4 regions of the Streptomyces sp. NPDC057474 genome follow, and region 3 is predicted to be linked to each of the others. Evidence: riboswitches for the same ligand, from Rfam matches in the RefSeq annotation. Region 3 holds a riboswitch; each other region holds the start of a gene.

Region 1 (4,536 bases), on a different contig from region 3:
CGTGGCTGATGCCGGAGTAGTAGAAGACGAGGTCGCCGGGGCGGAGTTCGGAGCGGGCGACGCGGCGGCCGGCGTTGATCTGGGAGTAGGTGGTGCGGGGGAGGGAGACGCCGGCGGCGCGGTAGGCCGCCAGGGTGAGGCCGGAGCAGTCGAAGGCGTTGGGGCCGGTAGCGCCCCAGACGTAGGGGCTGCCGAGCTTGGAGTAGGCGTAGGAGATGGCCGCAGCGGCGCGGGAGTTGGGGGCGTCGGTGGTGGCGGAGGCGGGGGAGACCGGGCCGGTGAGGCCGCGCCGGGACGAGGCGGAGGAGCGCGAGGTGTGACCCGCGGTGCCGCCCGGGGTGTCCAACCGCGTGCTGTCCTCGGTGGTGAGCCGGCCGAGCAGCTGTCGCGCGTCGCTCAGCTTGGAGGTGACGGTCTTCTTGTGCCGCTTCAGCTCCGTCTGCCGGGTCTTGAGCGTACCCAGTTCGACGCGGGCGGCCCCGCGCAGCCGTTCGATCTCCAGCAACTGCTTCCGTACGCTCGCCACGTCGGCCGAGTGGCGGCTGCCGACGCGCTCGGCGAGGGCGGCGCCGTCCAGGTACTGGTCCGGGTCGGCGGAGAGCGCGAGCTGCCAGGAGGGGTCCATGCCCCCACCCCGGTACTGCGCCGCGGCCAGCGAACCGAGCTTGTCCCGTGCCGAGTTGAGCCGCTCGGTGCGGCGGGCGGCCTGGTCGCGCAGCTCTTCGAGGTTCTCCTGCGCCTTGTCGGCCTTCTCCTTCGCGCCGTTGTACTTCTCGGTGGCGACCTCAGCCTCTTGGTACAGCTTGTCCACCTTCGCCTTGACCTGGTCAGGCGTGAGCTGTGGATCGGCGTGCCCGGTGCCGTCGAAACCGGTCGCGGTCGCCGCGCCCGCGAGGGCGAACGTCGCGGCCGTGCGGACCGTATGGCCGCCGAGTGAGCGCTGTCTGGGCTTGCGGTGCGCTGCCATGTGGAGTCCACGTCCTCTCCGTACGACCGCCGTCCGCAGTACGAACATCGTCTGTCCGTACGGACCGCCTGGGGGGAGCGGTTACGCGTCCGGCGGCGGCCCGCACAGGGGGAGCGGGACGCCGCCGGACCTTCTCGGCGGTGGTGTCCGACTGCCGCCCCTGGCCCGGGCGGCGGTGGGGAGCCGGTCACCTGAGGGAGGACGCTAAACCTGGCTGTGACGGCACGGTAACGCGTTGTACGGAAGTGGCGTGCACCGACCATGAGGTGACCGTATGTGACCGTGATCCCGCCCTGGCGCCGCCGACTTCACGCTGTGCGATGACCGATGCGGCCATTTCGGACCGGTCGGGGGTGCGGCGGTGCTATGCGGCGCATATACGCAAGATCATCACAGCGTCGGACGTCCCGAAGCGCCACCCTCAGTGCCCCCGGTGAACTTGCTGTGCCCGCCCCGGTCCCGTCGGAGTACGGGTCTCTCATTAGGCTCCGCGCATGGACGTACTCATCCACATCCTCGTCGCCCTCCACATCATCGGCATCGCCTCCCTCCTGGGCGGCTTCCTCACCCAGATGAAGGCCATGGGCCAGGGCACCGCCCGCTTCGTCCCCGCCATGCTTCACGGCGCCCTCACCATGCTCGTCACGGGCGTGCTCCTCGTCGGCCTCAACCAGGCCGACGACCAGCCCGTCAACAACATCAAGATCGGCGTCAAGCTGGCACTGCTGATCGTGATCCTTGGGCTGGTCTACGTGAAACGGGACGAGGAGGCGGTGGAGAAGCCGCTGTTCGGCCTGGTGGGCGCGCTGACCACCGCGAACATCTTCATCGCGGTGCTCTGGACCTGAGGGCTCGCGCCCCTCCGCGAACCGTGCCGTTACGCCGGCCGCACCACGCTGTGGATCGACGACTCCCCGTCGTAGAACACCGACTCCTCGCGGACGTACGCGCCCGGCTTCGGGGCGTGGATCATCATGCCGTTGCCGATGTAGAGGCCGACATGGCCGATGTTGTCGTAGAAGAAGACGAGGTCACCGGGTCTGGCGTTGGCGAGGGAGACGGTGGTGCCGGCGGTGGCCTGGTCGTAGGTGATGCGGGGGAGGTCGACGCCGGCGGCCTTCCAGGCGGCCTGGGTGAGGCCGGAGCAGTCGTAGGAGCCGGGGCCGGTGGCGCCCCAGACGTACGGCTTGCCGATCTGTGCGCGGGCGAAGGTCAGGGCCTTGGCGGCCTTCGAGGCGTAGGTGGAGTCCTCGGCCGGAGCGGCGGTCTCGGTGGACGTCTCCGAGCCGGTGGAGGTCTCCTCCCGGGTTCCCTGGGTTCCCTGGGTGCTCTGGGTGCTCTGGGCTCCTTGGGTCTCCTGGGTCGTCGTCTGCGCCGCCTGCTGTCGCGCGAGCTCCTCCGCCTTGCGGTCGGCCTCCTCCTGCTCGCGCTGTTCGATCGCGGCGAGCCGGGCCTTCTCCTCGGCGGTGAGGGTGGAGAGCAGTTCGCGGGCCTCGGCGAGCTTCGCCTGGACCTTGGCCTTGCTGGTCTTGAGGGCGTTCTGTGACTCGGTGAGCTGTTCGAGGCTGTCGCTCGCCTCCTGGCGCTGCTCCGTCGCCTCGGCCTGCTGGGTGACGTACGCGTCGACGGTGTCCTTCTGACGGCCCGTCAACCGGTCCATCAGCTGGTTCTGGTCGAAGTAGTCCTGTGGGTTGTCCGCCAGGAGCAGCGAGGCCTGGTTGGGGGCGGCCGCGCCCGTGCGGTACTGGGCCGCGGCGAACGAACCCAGTTCCTCCCGCGCCCCGTTGAGCTTCTCCGTACGCTTGGCGACGTCGTCGAGGAGGGTGTCGACCTTCTTCTTCTGCTTGGTCGTTTTCTCCTTGGCCGCGTTGTAGCTCTCGGTCGCCGAACCGGCCTGGCGGTAGAGGTCGTCGACCTTCTTCTCGACTTCCTCCAGGCTCGGCTTGTCGTCGGTCGACGGGGCGGCTGTGGCCGTCTGGGAGAGCAGGGCCACGGAGGTGAGGGCGGCCGTGGCGAGAGCAGGGGTGCGTATGCCCACGCGCGTTCCGGCAGGACGCGGCTTGCGGTGCGGCGCCATGGTTCGGCGTCTCCTTCCGTAGTCCGCCTACCGAGTTAGCTGTCGGGTTCGGGCGCAAGCTTCGGAAGGTTTGCCCTACGACCCTTGCCGCCTGCGGCGGTCGGGTCGATTCACCCCAGAGGTCGGTGGGTCCCCGGCTCCGGCTGCCACGGGAGGCGTACCGGACTCGGCGGAGGCCGTGCGGCCCGGCGACGTTCGCCGGTTGGGTCGTACGGCCTAGCGAAACGCTAGCCAACTCGTGTGGCCCGTGTGAAGGTTGATGGTCGATATGCCCGATACGTTTTCGTGACCTTAGCCTCTTCGGCACGGCAGGCGGTATTCTCGATCGCTCATCGTTGTGGGGTGATCGCGGTGAGTGGTGAAGGTGGACTTCCCGGGGTGGCCTCCCGCTGTCAGTGGGGGCGCCTAGACTCGGAGAGCGATGAGCAGCCTCTTTGACGACAGCTTCCTGGCGGACCTCCAGGCCCCGCGCGGCCGCGCGGAGGAACCCCCGCCGCCACCCGAGGACGATCACGTACCGGAGCCGCTTCCGGACGATCTGTTCGGCGGGAAGTTCGACGTGCCACCGGACCGGGACGCGTACTACCGCGACGGCGCCCCCCGCCCCGCCCTCGACGCGGCGGCGCTCCTGGACGGGCTGAACGAGAACCAGCGCGCGGCCGTGGTCCACGCGGGCTCGCCCCTGCTCATCGTGGCCGGCGCCGGCTCCGGCAAGACCCGTGTGCTCACCCACCGCATCGCACACCTGCTCGGCGAGCGGAATGTCCACCCGGGCCAGATCCTCGCGATCACCTTCACCAACAAGGCCGCGGGCGAGATGAAGGAGCGCGTCGAGCAACTCGTCGGACCGCGCGCCAAAGCGATGTGGGTCATGACCTTCCACAGCGCGTGCGTACGGATCCTCCGGCGCGAGTCGAAGAAGCTCGGCTTCACGTCCTCCTTCTCGATCTACGACGCCGCCGACAGCAAGCGGCTGATGGCGCTCGTCTGCCGTGATCTGGACCTCGATCCGAAGCGTTTCCCGCCCAAGTCCTTCAGCGCCAAGATCTCGAACCTCAAGAACGAGCTGATCGACGAGGAGGACTTCGCCGCCCAGGCCGCCGACGGCTTCGAGAAGACCCTCGCCCAGGCCTACGCGATGTACCAGTCCCGTCTCCGCGAGGCGAACGCGCTCGACTTCGACGACCTGATCATGACGACGGTCAATCTGCTGCGCGCCTTCCCGGACGTCGCCGAGCACTACCGCCGCCGCTTCCGCCACGTCCTCGTCGACGAGTACCAGGACACCAACCACGCCCAGTACGCCCTGGTCAGAGAGTTGGTCGGCACCTCCGAGCACTCGGTCGACGTTCCGCCCACCGAGTGGGACGTACCCCCCGCCGAGCTCTGCGTCGTGGGTGACGCCGACCAGTCGATCTACGCCTTCCGCGGCGCGACCATCCGCAACATCCTCCAGTTCGAGGAGGACTACCCGGACGCGACGACGATCCTG
Region 2 (4,536 bases), on a different contig from region 3:
ACTCGCCGAGACCGCGCTCGGCAAGATCGAGGCGGAAGTCGGACAGGTGTACGCCGCCGTCGACCAGGACGGGGTCGACGGCCTCACCCTGATCGAGCCCGGCTACCTCATGCCGCACCCCACGCTGCCCGCCGTACGGGTGCCGCGCCGGGACGACCTGTGGTGCGAGCCGATCAGCAAGGTGCTGCTGCGCCATCCCTATCTGTCCGACGACGAGTTGGCCTCGGCGGCGCGGATGGCGGTCGGTTCGCTGGCGACGGTCACCATGTCGGGGCCCGGCACCGTCGAACTCCAGCCATGCGGCATCACCAAGGCGACGGGCCTCGCCCTGGCCGCCGACCATCTCGGACTGACCCCGGACCGCACCATCGCCTTCGGTGACATGCCCAACGACATCCCGATGTTCGACTGGGCCGCGCACGGGGTCGCCATGGCCAACGCCCACCCCGAACTCAAGGCCGTCGCCGACGAGGTGACCCTCTCGAACGAGGACGACGGCATCGCGGTGGTGCTGGAGAAGCTCTTCCCCTGAGCGGCCGCCCCATTGAACAACTGTTCCCCTGGGCCCGCCGGCCCAGGGGAACAGGGTGAAGAAGGGGGAGCCGGAGGCTCAGTACGCCCCGAAGACGTTGTCGATCGAACCGTACCGATCGGCGGCGTAGTTGCATGCCGCCGTGATGTTCGCGACCGGGTCGTAGGGGTCGTACGGGGTGCCGGACACGTGGTACGCGGCGAACGTCGGGTCGATGACCTGGAGGAGGCCCTTCGACGGGGTGCCCGCGGCGGCGTTGGAGTCCCAGTTGTTGATGGCCTGCGGGTTGCCCGACGACTCGCGCATGATGTTGCGGTGGATCCCGTCGTACGTTCCGGGAATTCCCTTTTGCGCCATGATGTCCAGCGACTCGCGGATCCAGCCGTCGAGGTTGTTCGCGTACGTCGTGACCGACGCCTGCGTGGCCGTGGCGGTCTTGGACGCCGTGTCGCTCGCGGAGGACTTCGTGGTCGACGACTCAGGGGCCGTGGACGACTTCGTCCCCTTCAGCGTCAGCTTCAGGCCCGGGCGGATCAGTGCCGGGTTGTCGCCGATGGCCGCGCGGTTGTCCTTGTAGAGCCGCTGCCAGCCGCCCTTCGTGTGGTGCTTCCGCGCGATGGCGGAGAGCGTGTCACCGGAGACCACGGTGTAGGTCGTGGACTTGGCCTGCGCCGCGGCCGGCGCGGACTGCGGGGCCGACTGTACGGAGGTGACGGCCTGGGTCGGGGTGGCGGCGTTCGCGGTCGTGGCGACCGTGAGCGGGAGGGCCAGTGCGGCCCCGCCCGTTCCGGCGGCGACGATGCCACGGGTCAACGCGTTGCTTCTGGGGCGGCGGTGTTTGCCTGCGGGCATGGCGGATTCCTCTCCGTCGCCTGCGAGGTGAGCTGTCGGGTTCGGGCTGGAGATGCCCGGCCGCGCGCGTCGTCCCGGCGGTCGCTGTGCGTGCCGCGTCCGCTGGGCGTACTGCGCGTGGCTTCACCCCTAGCCGGTCCGGTGGGGAAATTCGGACCGGCGGCTTGCCTGGGTCCCCCGCTCCTGCCGTACGTGGATGAGTGGTGATGGATGGGGAGTCCGGGGCGGCGGCAGGATTCGGCGGTCCGTCCGGACGGGGTGTGAACGTATGCGAGAGCACACGACGGGAACAAGTCCCGGTTTGGCGGTTTGGTCCAGTTGACCTTGAGTTTGCTGCGATTCGACCCCGGTTCCGGGCACGGCTCGCGACTCAACTTGCCTACCGCAAAGGGAAAGTCGCCGGAGTGGGGCGGGGGTGCCATGCGGGATGCGGGTGACCCAACTCACGGGAGAAGTCGGGTGAAGTGCAGAGTAAGCGGCAAATCGGTCAACTCGGGCCGGGTGGAGGGGGTGTGCGGGAGGGGTGGAGGGGGCGTGCGCGGGAGGGGTGGGAGGGTGTGCCCGGGAGGTGCGAGGGGGCCGTGCGTGAGCGGGAAACGGTGGACGCGTGGGCGCGGTTTCGGCCGACCGCGGAGCGCGGAGGCGTCTCCGGGGGTGGGCCGGGTACTCGGGGCCGACCGTCGCGGGCGGGTGCGGCACGCGCGTCGGTGGGTATGGGCGCGTATCAGTTGATCAAGAATGTGGAGCGGCGGTCCCCTACCACTCGGGGCGAAGCCGTGGGCGCTCGTGGTGATCGAAAGGTGACCGGATACGCTGACTCGGGTGATGACAGCGACAGATCGACAAACTTTGTCATCGACCGTGAGAGCGACCTAGACCGACCGTGTGACCGTCAGTAGACGTCAGCAGACAGGAGAACCCTCGTGACCGTCGTCGAGCCGTTTGGGCTGAGCGCGCGGGACCAGGCTCTCGAAGCCGATGTCCAGGCCGGAATGGCGGCCGTCGAGGAGGGTCTGCTCGAGGCGACCAAGAGCGAGGTCCCGTTCATCCAGGAGGCCGCCCAGCATCTGCTGCGCGCGGGCGGCAAGCGGTTCCGGCCGCTGCTGGTGATGCTCGCGGCGCAGTTCGGTGACCCGTACGCGCCGGGTGTCGTGCCCTCGGCGGTGGTGGTCGAGCTGACGCATCTGGCCACGCTGTACCACGACGACGTGATGGACGAGGCCGAGGTGCGCCGGGGCGTGCCGAGCGCGAACGCCCGCTGGGACAACTCCCTGGCCGTGCTGACCGGTGACTTCCTCTTCGCCCGCGCCTCGCACGTCCTCGCCGACCTCGGTCCTGACGCCGTCCGCATCCAGGCGGAGGCCTTCGAACGGCTGGTCACCGGACAGATCCTGGAGACCGCGGGGCCGCGCGACGGACGCGACCCGATCGAGCACTACCTCGACGTGCTGGGCGGCAAGACCGGGTCGCTGGTCGCGGTCGCCGGGCGGCTCGGCGCGCTGATGGCGGGCGCCGATGAGACCGTGGTCGACGTGCTGACCCAGTACGGGGAGCGGCTCGGCGTCGCCTTCCAGCTCGCGGACGACGTCCTCGACATCGCCTCCGACTCGCACGAGTCCGGCAAGACCCCCGGCACGGATCTCCGTGAGGGTGTGCCGACCATGCCGGTGCTGCGGCTGCGCGAGCACGCGGGGCGGCTGGGGCTGCCGGACGACATCGCCCTCTGTGAACTGCTCGACTCCGACCTCACCGACGACGCGCGCCACGCCGAGGCGCTGGCCCGGCTGCGTGTCCACCCCGCGCTGGAGCAGGCCCGCCGCGACACGATCCGCTACGCGGAGGAGGCGCGGGCCGTACTGGCACCGCTGCCGGAATGCGACGCGAAGGCGGCGCTCGTGGAGCTGTGCGACGCGGTGGTGCACCGCGCCGGTTAGGCGCCGCGCCGGTTAGGCACCGTCGACTCCCGGGCTCGTCCGCAATCGCCGGACGGGCCCGATCAATCAACGCCCGGAAGCTGATGCAGGGGGCGTTGGCTGCGTTACGGGGAGAAAACGGAATCGCGGGGTCTTTCGTTGCATAAGCATCGCGTGGTAATCGCGGTGGCAATCGCGTGGTGAGGGTCTGATCTTCTCCGGCATCGCGGTGGCCACCGCGGCCGGTGTCGCCGCCGCCGTGATCCCGGCGGTCGCGGACAGCGGAAGCCGCGGGGGCGGGCAGGAGATCGCGGTGCAGCAAGGTGGGAACGCCGACGGCGACCTCTTCGGCGGCGCCGGCGCCGGGCGGGCCCGCCGTGGGGGACAAGGACGGCGCGGCACCGACAAGCAGCGCAGCCACCCGTTCGGATGACGGTACCCGGTCAAGCCTCCAAGCGCCGGGGGCTGCCGGCGAACACCGCCGAGATCCTCCGGCTCAACACCGTCGGCGGCGTCCCGCACAAGGCGGACTACGTGTTCGTCAATCGCTAGAGCGCCAGTTCGATCGACGGCGCCTCCCCCTGACGACCCCTACGGGTTGGGGGGAGGTGTCGCCTCGCTGTGTCATCCCGTAGCAGTACGTCGAGTTGAGCCCGGAGTCTGACGCTTCTCTCTGGCCGATTTGGTCAGATGGGTATCACCACTCCTCACCGATTCGGGTGAGAATGGCGGCTCCGAGTAGACGCCGCCGCCGACGACGGAGGTAAGGCACACATGGCACCGTACGAAACCGACGACAGCGCCCGGTCCGGCGACGCCGCCGCGCTCGCGGCCGAGGCCGAGGAGATGCGCTCGGCACGGCGACGCAAGGCCGCGCGGTACGTCGTCCCGGTCACCGTGCTGGGCGTGGCGGCCGCGACCATCGGGCTCGTCCCGGCCTTCGCCGGCTCCGGTGACCCCGATCTGCCGAAGATCAGCGCGCAGGAACTCATCGAGAAGATCGCCGCTTCGGACGTAGAGCAGGTGTCCGGCACGGTGAAGATCACCACGGATCTGGGCCTGCCCGACCTGGGCGGTCTCGCGGGCGGCCTCGCCTCGCAGGCGCCCTCCGGGGGCGACGGCGGATCGGCCGCCGACCCCTCCGCCAAGCTCCTCGAACTCGCCTCCGGCACCCACACGTTGCGGGTCGCCACCGACGGCCCGGACAAGCAGAAGCTGTCGCTGCTGGACGACGCCGCC
Region 3 (4,536 bases):
ATCGCGCTCGCCGACGCCGAGGAGCTGGCCGCCCGCCAGCAGCTGCCGTACTGGCCGTTCGAGGCCCCGGTCGACGGACACGAGGAGTACCCCGTCGAGGGCGGTCCCCGCTTCACCCGTCCCGCCCTCTCCGTGCGCACGGACGAGCGGCGCGGCACCGAGTGGACGTTCCAGGAGTACGAGGCCGACGGCGACGAGCTGCGGCTGCGGTTCATCGACGACGGACTCGGGATCACGCTGCACTACCGGATGCGCGACGACGTGATCGAACGCTGGGTGACCCTCGCCAACGAAGGGCCGGCGGTGGAGCTGCTGCGGGCAGACTCGGCGACCTGGACCCTGCCGCCGCGCGAGGAGGAGGCCTGGCGGTTGTCCCAGCTGCACGGGCGGTGGGCGGCCGAGTCCCGGCTCGTGCGCGGGGACCTCACCTACGGCGAGAAGGTCATCGGCAGCCGGCGCGGGCACACCGGGCACCAGCACCTGCCCTGGGTCGCCCTCGACGCCGCCGCCACCGAAGAGCGCGGCGAGGTCTACGGCTGTGCCCTGGGCTGGTCGGGGTCCTGGCGGATCGCGGTCGCCCAACTCCCGGACGCGCGCGTGCAGATCACCGGCGGCGCCGGATACGACGAGTCCGGTCTGCTGCGGCTGGACACCGGCGAGAGGTTCACCACCCCCGTCTTCGCCGGCCTGTGGAGCGACGGCGGCTTCGGCGGGGCGAGCCGTGCCTGGCACGCGTACCAGCGGACGTACGTCATCCCGGACGCGGACCAGGACCGACCGGTGCTCTTCAACTCGTGGGAGGCCACCGAGTTCGACATCTCCGAGGAGCAGCAGGGGACGCTCGCGCGGCGGGCGGCGGCCATCGGGATCGAGCTGTTCGTCGTGGACGACGGCTGGTTCGGGGCGCGTACGAGCGACCGGGCCGGCCTCGGCGACTGGACGCCCAACCCGCAGCGCTTCCCGAAGGGACTGAAGCCGCTCGCCGACTCCGTGCACGCCCTCGGAATGCAGTTCGGCATCTGGGTCGAGCCCGAGATGGTCAACCCGGACAGTGAGCTGTACCGGGCGCACCCCGAATGGGCACAGTTCCAACCGGGACGAAAGCGGACGGAGCTGCGCAATCAGCTCGTACTCAATCTCGCGCGCGAGGACGTCCAGGAATACCTCTGGGAACGGCTGGACGCCCTCCTCTCCAGCGCGCCGATCGACTATGTGAAGTGGGACTTCAACCGCTGCTTCACCGATGCCGGCTGGCCCGGAGAGCCGTATCCGCAGAAGCTGTGGGTCGAGCACGTGCGCGCCTTCTACGCCCTGCTGGACCGGCTGCGGGCCGCGCACCCGGGGGTGGCGTTCGAGTCGTGCTCGGGCGGCGGCGGTCGTATCGACCTCGGGGTCATGGCGCGGACGGACCAGGTGTGGACGTCCGACAACACCGATCCGCTCGACCGGCTCGCCATCCAGCACGGCTTCAGTCAGATCCATCCGGCCCGGACCATGGCCGCGTGGGTCACCGACAGCCCGAACAACCAGCTCAACGGCCGGGTCAGCACGTTGCGGTTCCGCTTCGTCAGTGCCATGGCGGGTGTGCTCGGCGTCGGCGGTGACCTCACCGAGTGGGCGGAGGAGGAGCTGGCCGAGGCGCGGGGCTGGGTGGAGCTGTACAAGGAGATCCGGCCGGTCGTGCAGCGCGGCGACCTCTACCGGCTGCGGCCGCCGACGGGCGGGCTGAGCGCCGTGCAGTACGTCCACGGCGACGAGGTCGTCGTCCTCGCCTGGCTCCAGGCGCAGCACTACGGCGAGCCGCTCGCCCCGCTCCGGCTGCGCGGGCTCGACCCGACAGAAACGTACGAGTGTCGCGAAACGGGTGAATTGCACCGGGGTGCCGTGCTGTTGCATCACGGATTGCGGACGGGGCTGCGCGGTGATTTCGATGCGACAGTTATCCGCCTGCGTCGCACTTGAGTGAACTGTCCGATATGGAGTCGTAATTCCAACAAGCGCCGGAATAAAGCCTACTGGGTCGTAGGTGCGTGAGCAGCGTCATATTCGTGACGTTCCGCTGTCGTCATGTTCACGTAATTCGTAGGTGTTTCCAGGGTGGTTGGAAATTCCCAACACCGGTCTTTTACGGAGCGTGATCGTGAATTGATGTAAGGATCAGGGAGGAAGACGCACAGGAAGTCCCAATGGTTGTCTCTGTGGGCACAAGTCGCTTACGTTCGGCGTCAATCCGGACGGACGCCCAATCCTGCCGCCGACCGGAGCCGCGTACCGACCCGATCCACGGCAGGAGCGGGGGACCCACAGGTATTACCGCCTGTTCCGGTCTCCGGAACGGCTAGGGGTAAAGCCGTGCGCAAGCACGGCCGGGCATCTCCAGTCCGCACCCGACAGCTCACCTCGCAGGCGCCGGAGAGGAATTCACCATGCCCGCGAAGGGTAAGCACCGCCGTCCGAAGTCCCAGCGTTTCACCCGCTCCATCGCCGCCGCCGGGACCGGTGGCGCGGCGCTCGCGCTGCCGCTGATCGGAGCCGCCGGCGCCCATGCCGCGACCCCGACGGCCGCCGTTTCCGGTGTGTCCGAGAAGACGGTCGCGATCGCCACCGAGAAGGCCGCGGCCGAGGCGGGCGCACGGATCGAGCAGGCCGAGAAGGCCGCGCAGGCGGAGAAGACCGCCACCAAGAAGGCGGCGACCAAGACCTACTCGGTGAAGGTCGGCGACTACCTCTCGAGGATCGCGGACGAGCAGGACGTCGAGGGGGGCTGGAAGCAGCTCTACACGGACAACCGGGCGGCGATCGGCTCCGACCCGTCGCTGATCCATCCGGGTCTCAAGCTCAGCATCGGTGGCCGGGCGGCGTCGAGCGGTACGCCGCAGTCGTCGACGAAGCCCCAGCTGTCGCAGTCCTCCGAGTCGTCGAAGTCCTCCGAGTCGTCCCAGTCGTCGAAGTCCTCCGGCTCGTCGACGCAGGAGTCGAAGGACACCCAGGCGTCGACCTCCACGTCGAGCGGGCAGTCCTCGTCGTCCAACAGCTCCGGCTTCAGCCTGCCCATCCAGGGCGCCACCGTCGGCACCGCGTACAAGACCGCCGGCAGCATGTGGTCCAGCGGCTACCACACCGGCGTCGACTTCGTGGCTCCGACCGGGACCAGTCTCAAGGCCGTGGGCGCGGGCACCGTCGTCTCCGCCGGCTGGGGCGGCGCGTACGGCAACCAGGTCGTCATCAAGCTCGCCGACGGCTACTACGCCCAGTACGCCCACCTCTCCTCGATCTCCGTCTCCGCGGGGCAGTCCGTGAGCGGCGGTCAGCAGATCGGCCTCTCGGGCGCGACCGGCAACGTCACCGGGCCGCACCTCCACTTCGAGATCCGCACCACCCCCAACTACGGTTCGGACATGGACCCGCTGGCCTACCTTCGCTCGAAGGGCGTCAGCGTCTGAGGCTCTGCCGCCCGACCGCATCGAAGGCCGGACCCCGTGATCCCGGGGGCCGGCCTTCGGCGTTCCCGGCGGGCAGGCCTTCTTCCGTATCGCCTGGTCTCGCCGGGGCCCGTGGCGATTCATGATCACCGTATTGCGGTCTTGTGGCATGGCTGATCGAAGTCTCGACAGTGGTGCGAGTGTGAGGACACAGTGATCTCCGCAAGCGCTTTCTAAGCGTTGGGGGGTCTCCGTGTCCGGCGTCGACCGACGCACTGTCATCAAGGGCACCGCCGTCACTTCGGGCGGCGGCGCCGAATCTCGTGCTGGTCGGCGATCGGATCTTGTCGTGAGGCGTGTCCTCGGGAGCCGCGTTCTCGTGAGTACGGCGGTGGCCGTGGGGCTCCTGGCCGGCGCCACTCCGCCCGTGCTCGCCTCCGGTGAGCCGGACCTGGTGCGGCCCGATGACCGGCGGCTCGTCTACGAGGGCCACTGGAGCCGCACAGCCGAGGCCGCCGTCACCGTCAACTCCGGCTCCCGGCTGCGGTTCCGGTTCACGGGCGGCAGTGTCCGCGCCCAGTTCGACGCCACGTCGGTCACCGTGCCCGCGCAGATCTATGTGTCGGTGGACGGTGGCCCGAAGCGACTGTATGCCGTCGACCGGAGCGACCTCGACATCGGGGCGCCGGGGCGCGGACCGCATACCGTCGAGCTGTCCGTGAAGGACGTCTTCTCGCGGGCCAACCGGTGGACGCCGCCGCTGGAGACCGGGGTGGTGCTGACCGGGATCCGGGGACGCCTGCTGCCGCGACATGACGCCAGGAAAAGGGAGTTGGTTTTCTATGGCGACTCCATCACCCAGGGTGTCCTGGCCCTGTGCGCGGTCAACACCTCCGACTGCGCGGACGGCACGGCCGCCTACCCGACCCTCGTCGCCGACGCCCTGCACGCCTCGCTCACCCAGGTCGGGTTCGGGCGGCAGGGTGTGCTCAGGACCGGGAACGGGGGAGTGCCGGACGCCGGTTCCGCGTACGGCTGGAACCATGCGGGCTCACCGGCGCGTTCGGACCGGAACGCCGACGTGATCGTCGTGAACCAGGGCACCAACGACACG
Region 4 (4,536 bases), on a different contig from region 3:
CAGGCCGTGGGCCCGTTCCGGTACGTCGCACCATATGGGAAACTGGTCTAGACAACCTGGTCTAGACCTCTCTCGAGTAACCGAGAAACCTGAAGGGCAGCATCACATGGCTGAGCGCCGCGTCAACGTCGGCTGGGCCGAGGGCCTCCACGCCCGCCCCGCATCCATCTTCGTCCGGGCCACCACGGCCTCCGGTATCCCCGTGACGATCGCCAAGGCCGACGGAAACCCCGTCAACGCGGCCTCCATGCTGGCGGTCCTGGGCCTCGGCGCCCAGGGCGGCGAGCAGATCGTGCTCTCCTCCGAGGCCGAGGGCGCGGACGCCGCGCTCGACCGCCTGGCGAAGCTCGTGGCTGAGGGGCTCGAGGAGCTCCCCGAAACGGTCTGAGTGACCGGGTAGAGAAAGCGGAAAGGCCTGAAAGGCCACCCGCACACACACCGAAGGGCTCGTCAGATTTATCGGGCGAGCCCTTCGCCTTTTCGCCCTGTTTTCGTTCTGTGGGCAGCAGAAAAAATGCCCCTCGAAATTCTTCCCTCTTTGTATACGGCTTCCGTGTTAATGCCGCAGGCTCGGCATGTTTACGGGGCGTTGCGAAGTCCTCACACGGTCCGGGCGCTCCGCCCCGCCGGCCCCGCCCGGAAATCGGAGCCGGTGCGCGGCGGTGGCACGCTCGGTGTGCAGGGACGTGATCGTCCGGGCCCGGTCGCCGTCGCCGCGCGCGACCGCGTCCACGATGCCGCCGTGCTCCGCCCAGGACTCCACGGGATTGGCCGGCGCCTCGATCGCGTACATCCAGGCGATCTTGTGCCGCAGCTGGGCGAGTGTCGAGGTCAGGGCGGGGCTGCCGGACGCCTGTGCGAGCGTCTCGTGGAACCAGCCACCCAGGGAGCGCAGATCCTCGCTGTTGCCCCTCCTGGCCCGCTCCTGGCCCAGTCTGACCAGGCCGCGCAGCACCTTGAGATGCGCCTCCGTGCGGCGCTGCGCGGCGCGGGCGGCGCCCAGCGGCTCCAGCAGCATGCGCATCTCCAGCAGGTCGGCGGCCTCCTGCTCGGTCGGCTCGGCGACGCACGCGCCGGCGTGCCGGCGGGTCACCACGAAGCCCTCGGCCTCCAGCGTGCGCAGCGCCTCGCGCACGGGGACCCGGCTGACGCCGTACCGGCGAGCGAGCAGTTCCTCGGTGAGACGGCTGCCGCGCTCGTAGACACCCGCGACGATGTCATCACGGATCGCCGTGCATACCGAATGCGCCGGAATACGCATGACCGACCTCCGCCTTAATCCCCGTGAAACGTCGATGATTGACGTGTGTTCCAGCGACTCTATTGCAGCGAGCCGGAATTTCCGATGGCGGGCCGGAATCCAGGGATATTTTTTGGACAGGAGGTACGTCACAACGCGGAAAGCCCCGGCTCGGTGAGCCGGGGCCTCCTGGGAAGCGTCGAGCGGTGCGTCAGACGTTCACGCCGTGCGAGCGCAGGTACGCGGCGGGGTCGATGTCCGAGCCGTACTCGGCCGTCGTCCGTGCCTCGAAGTGCAGATGCGCGCCGGTGACGTTGCCGGTCGCCCCGGAGAGGCCTATCTGCTGGCCGGGGGTGACCGTCTGGCCGACGGAGACGCCGATTGACGACAGGTGGCCGTACTGCGTGTACGTGCCGTCGGTCATCTTGATGACGATGTTGTTGCCGTACGCGCCACCCCAGCCCGCCTCGACGACGGTGCCGGAGCCGACCGCGTGGACGGCGGTGCCGGACGCGGCGTGGAAGTCGACGCCGGTGTGGCTGCCGGAGGACCAGACGGCGCCGCCGGCCTTGTAACCGGTGGAGATGTACGAGCCGTTGATGGGGGAGACATAGGTGTTGAGGCGCTCGCGCTCGGCCGCGCGGGCGGCGCGGGCCTTGATCTCCTCGCGCTCCTTGGCGACGGCACGTTCCTGCTCGGCCTTCTCGGCGGCGGCCTTCCTGGCCTCCTCCTGCGCCTTCTTCTTGACCGCGGCCACCTCGGCGGCCTGCTGCTGGGCGGCGGCCTGGGCGTCGACCTGATCGGCGACCGTGTCACCGAGGACGATGATCTGGTTCAGGCCGGTCTGCTCGACGGCGGGCTCCTCCGCGGCGAGCGCGGGAGCGGCCAGGGTGCCGATGACACCGGTGGTGGTGAGAGCGGCGACGCCCACGTTCCTCGTGGTCGTGCGCTGCACACGGCCGGGACGGCGGTGCTTCCCGGGGGCGCGGGTGAACGCCATGAAGTGGCTGGTCCTTTCCTTCCTTCTCGCCTACCGGGTTAGCTGACGGGTTCGGAGCAGGAAGGTCTCCTACGGCTGCCCCTCGTTTCGCGTCGCTCGCGAAGGGCACCCGATTCACCCCAGGGACTGCAGTGGGTCCCCGGCTCCCCTGGCTCGCGCCATGCGGGGACTCGGCGATGACTGTCCGGTGCCGCGGCTGCGGCGAACTTCTGACGAACAGCCGGACTGACGCTAAGTGGGCCGTCTTCGAAATAACAAACGGATCACAGGTTTTGTTAAGTACGCCACAGGTCAGACACACAACCTCCGCCATCAATACGGACAAAGGGGAGCCCTGGTGACTCTTCAGTCACCAGGGCCCCACAGGCCCGCGTCCTCTGTCCGATTTCTACTCGGCAGGTACGACGGTGACTTCACCGATTCCGAGGGCCCTGACCGGCTCCTCGATCTGCGCGGCGTCCCCGACGAGGACGGTCACCAGACGGTCCACCGGGAAGGCGCTCACGGCGGCCGCCGTGGCCTCCACCGTGCCGGTGGCGGCGAGTTGGCGGTACAGCGTCGACTGGTAGTCGTCCGGCAGGTACTGCTCGACCTGGTCGGCCAGCGTGCTCGCCACGGCCGCGGCCGTCTCGAACTTGAGGGGGGCGACCCCGACCAGGTTCTGCACGGCGACGTCACGCTCGGCGTCGGTCAGGCCCTCGGCGGCGAGGGTGCGCAGCACCGTCCACAGGTCGTCGAGCGCCGGCCCGGTGTTCGGGGTGTCGACGGAGCCGCTGATGGCGAGCATCGCCGTGCCCGAGCCGTCGGGGGCGGAGCGCAGCGACTGGCCGAACGCGCGCACACCGTAGGTGTAGCCCTTCTCCTCGCGCAGCACGCGGTCCAGGCGCGAGGTGAGGGTGCCGCCGAGGCAGTAGGTGCCGAGCACCTGGGCCGGCCACACGCGGTCGTGCCGGTCGGCGCCCACCCGGCCGATGAGCAACTGGGTCTGGACGGAACCGGGGCGGTCCACGATGATCACGCGCCCGGCGTCGTCGGCGCTCACCGACGGCACGGGGCGCGGCTTGGCCGGGGAGCCGGTCCAGGCGCCCAGGGTCTCGCCGAGCAGCGCGTCGAGATCGACTCCGGTGAGGTCGCCGACGACCACGGCGGTGGCCGTCGCGGGACGCACGTGCCGCTCGTAGAAGGCGCGTACGGCCGCGGAGTCGATGCCCTCCACGGTCTCCTCGGTGCCCTGGCGGGGCCGCGACATGCGGGACGTGGCCGGGAACAGCTGCTTGTAGAGCTCCTTGGCGGCCCGGCGGCCCGGGTTGGCGGTCTCGTGCGGGATCTCGTCGAGCCGGTTGGCCACCAGCCGCTCGATCTCGCTGCCCTCGAACGCGGGGGCCCGCAGGGCGTCGGCGAGCAGGCCGAGCGCCTTCGCCAGCCGCGACACGGGCACTTCGAGGGACAGACGCACGCCGGGATGGTCGGCGTGCGAGTCGAGGGTGGCGCCGCAGCGCTCCAGCTCGGCGGCGAACTCCTCGGCCGTGTGCTTGTCGGTGCCTTCGGAGAAGGCCCTGGTCATGATGGTGGCGACGCCGTCGAGGCCGTTCGGCTCGGCATCCAGGGGCGCGTCGAGGAGGACCTCCACGGCGACGACCTGCTGGCCGGGGCGATGGCAGCGCAGCACGGTCAGGCCGTTGTCCAGAGTGCCGCGCTCGGGCGCCGGGAACGCCCAGGGCCTGGCCTCGCCGGCCTGGGGCTGCGGGTGGAAGTCCATGGTCGCGAGCTCGGTCACTTCGCCGACTCCTCGTTCTCGTCGGTGGTTTCGGCGGCCTCCGCCTCGGCGGCTTCCTCTTCGCCGGCTTCCTCTTCGCCGGCTTCCTCTTCGCCGGCGACGGGCTCATACACGAGCACCGCGCGATTGTCGGGCCTGAGGCGCGCCTTGGCGATCTCCTGGACCTCGTCGGCCGTCACCTCGAGGACGCGGTCGACGGCGGTGAGGGCGAGCTTCGGGTCGCCGAACAGGACCGCGTACCGGCACAGTTCGTCGGCGCGGCCCGCGACCGTGCCGAGCCGGTCCAGCCACTCGCGCTCCAACTGGGCCTGGGCGCGCTCCATCTCCTCCTCCGTGGGGCCCTCCGCGGCGAACCGGGCGAGCTCCTCGTCGACGGCGGCCTCGATGACGGGCACCTCGACGTCACCGGAGGTCTTCACGTCCAGCCACGCCACGGAGGGGGCGCCGACCAGCCGCAGCAGGCCGAACCCGGCCGTCACGGCCGTGCGGTCACGGCGTACGAGCCGGTTGTAGAGGCGG

The links. A riboswitch is a leader RNA that binds a small molecule or an ion and turns the genes downstream of it on or off. The one in region 3 is predicted to bind cyclic di-AMP.
Region 1: it holds a riboswitch for cyclic di-AMP, as region 3 does, so the genes downstream of both, ACFU53_RS21880 (NlpC/P60 family protein) here and ACFU53_RS19180 (M23 family metallopeptidase) in region 3, are expected to answer to the same signal.
Region 2: it holds a riboswitch for cyclic di-AMP, as region 3 does, so the genes downstream of both, ACFU53_RS32955 (transglycosylase SLT domain-containing protein) here and ACFU53_RS19180 (M23 family metallopeptidase) in region 3, are expected to answer to the same signal.
Region 4: it holds a riboswitch for cyclic di-AMP, as region 3 does, so the genes downstream of both, ACFU53_RS24555 (M23 family metallopeptidase) here and ACFU53_RS19180 (M23 family metallopeptidase) in region 3, are expected to answer to the same signal.

The regions. Positions count from the first base shown of each region.
Region 1 is NZ_JBHVDX010000075.1:14,180-18,715, forward strand. It holds gene ACFU53_RS21870 (NlpC/P60 family protein) at 1-967, opposite strand, end outside; gene ACFU53_RS21875 (hypothetical protein) at 1,462-1,815, shown strand; gene ACFU53_RS21880 (NlpC/P60 family protein) at 1,845-3,044, opposite strand; cyclic di-AMP (ydaO/yuaA leader) riboswitch at 3,053-3,226, opposite strand; gene pcrA (DNA helicase PcrA) at 3,466-4,536, shown strand, end outside.
Region 2 is NZ_JBHVDX010000157.1:9,456-13,991, reverse strand. It holds gene ACFU53_RS32960 (Cof-type HAD-IIB family hydrolase) at 1-532, shown strand, start outside; gene ACFU53_RS32955 (transglycosylase SLT domain-containing protein) at 611-1,384, opposite strand; cyclic di-AMP (ydaO/yuaA leader) riboswitch at 1,389-1,597, opposite strand; gene ACFU53_RS32950 (polyprenyl synthetase family protein) at 2,308-3,318, shown strand; gene ACFU53_RS32945 (hypothetical protein) at 3,527-3,730, shown strand; gene ACFU53_RS32940 (hypothetical protein) at 3,727-3,849, shown strand; gene ACFU53_RS32935 (outer membrane lipoprotein carrier protein LolA) at 4,072-4,536, shown strand, end outside.
Region 3 is NZ_JBHVDX010000061.1:7,636-12,171, reverse strand. It holds gene ACFU53_RS19185 (alpha-galactosidase) at 1-1,962, shown strand, start outside; cyclic di-AMP (ydaO/yuaA leader) riboswitch at 2,264-2,422, shown strand; gene ACFU53_RS19180 (M23 family metallopeptidase) at 2,427-3,443, shown strand; gene ACFU53_RS19175 (GDSL-type esterase/lipase family protein) at 3,802-4,536, shown strand, end outside.
Region 4 is NZ_JBHVDX010000091.1:18,323-22,858, reverse strand. It holds gene ACFU53_RS24565 (HPr family phosphocarrier protein) at 107-388, shown strand; gene ACFU53_RS24560 (GntR family transcriptional regulator) at 557-1,261, opposite strand; gene ACFU53_RS24555 (M23 family metallopeptidase) at 1,452-2,240, opposite strand; cyclic di-AMP (ydaO/yuaA leader) riboswitch at 2,254-2,426, opposite strand; gene ACFU53_RS24550 (M16 family metallopeptidase) at 2,629-4,017, opposite strand; gene ACFU53_RS24545 (M16 family metallopeptidase) at 4,014-4,536, opposite strand, start outside.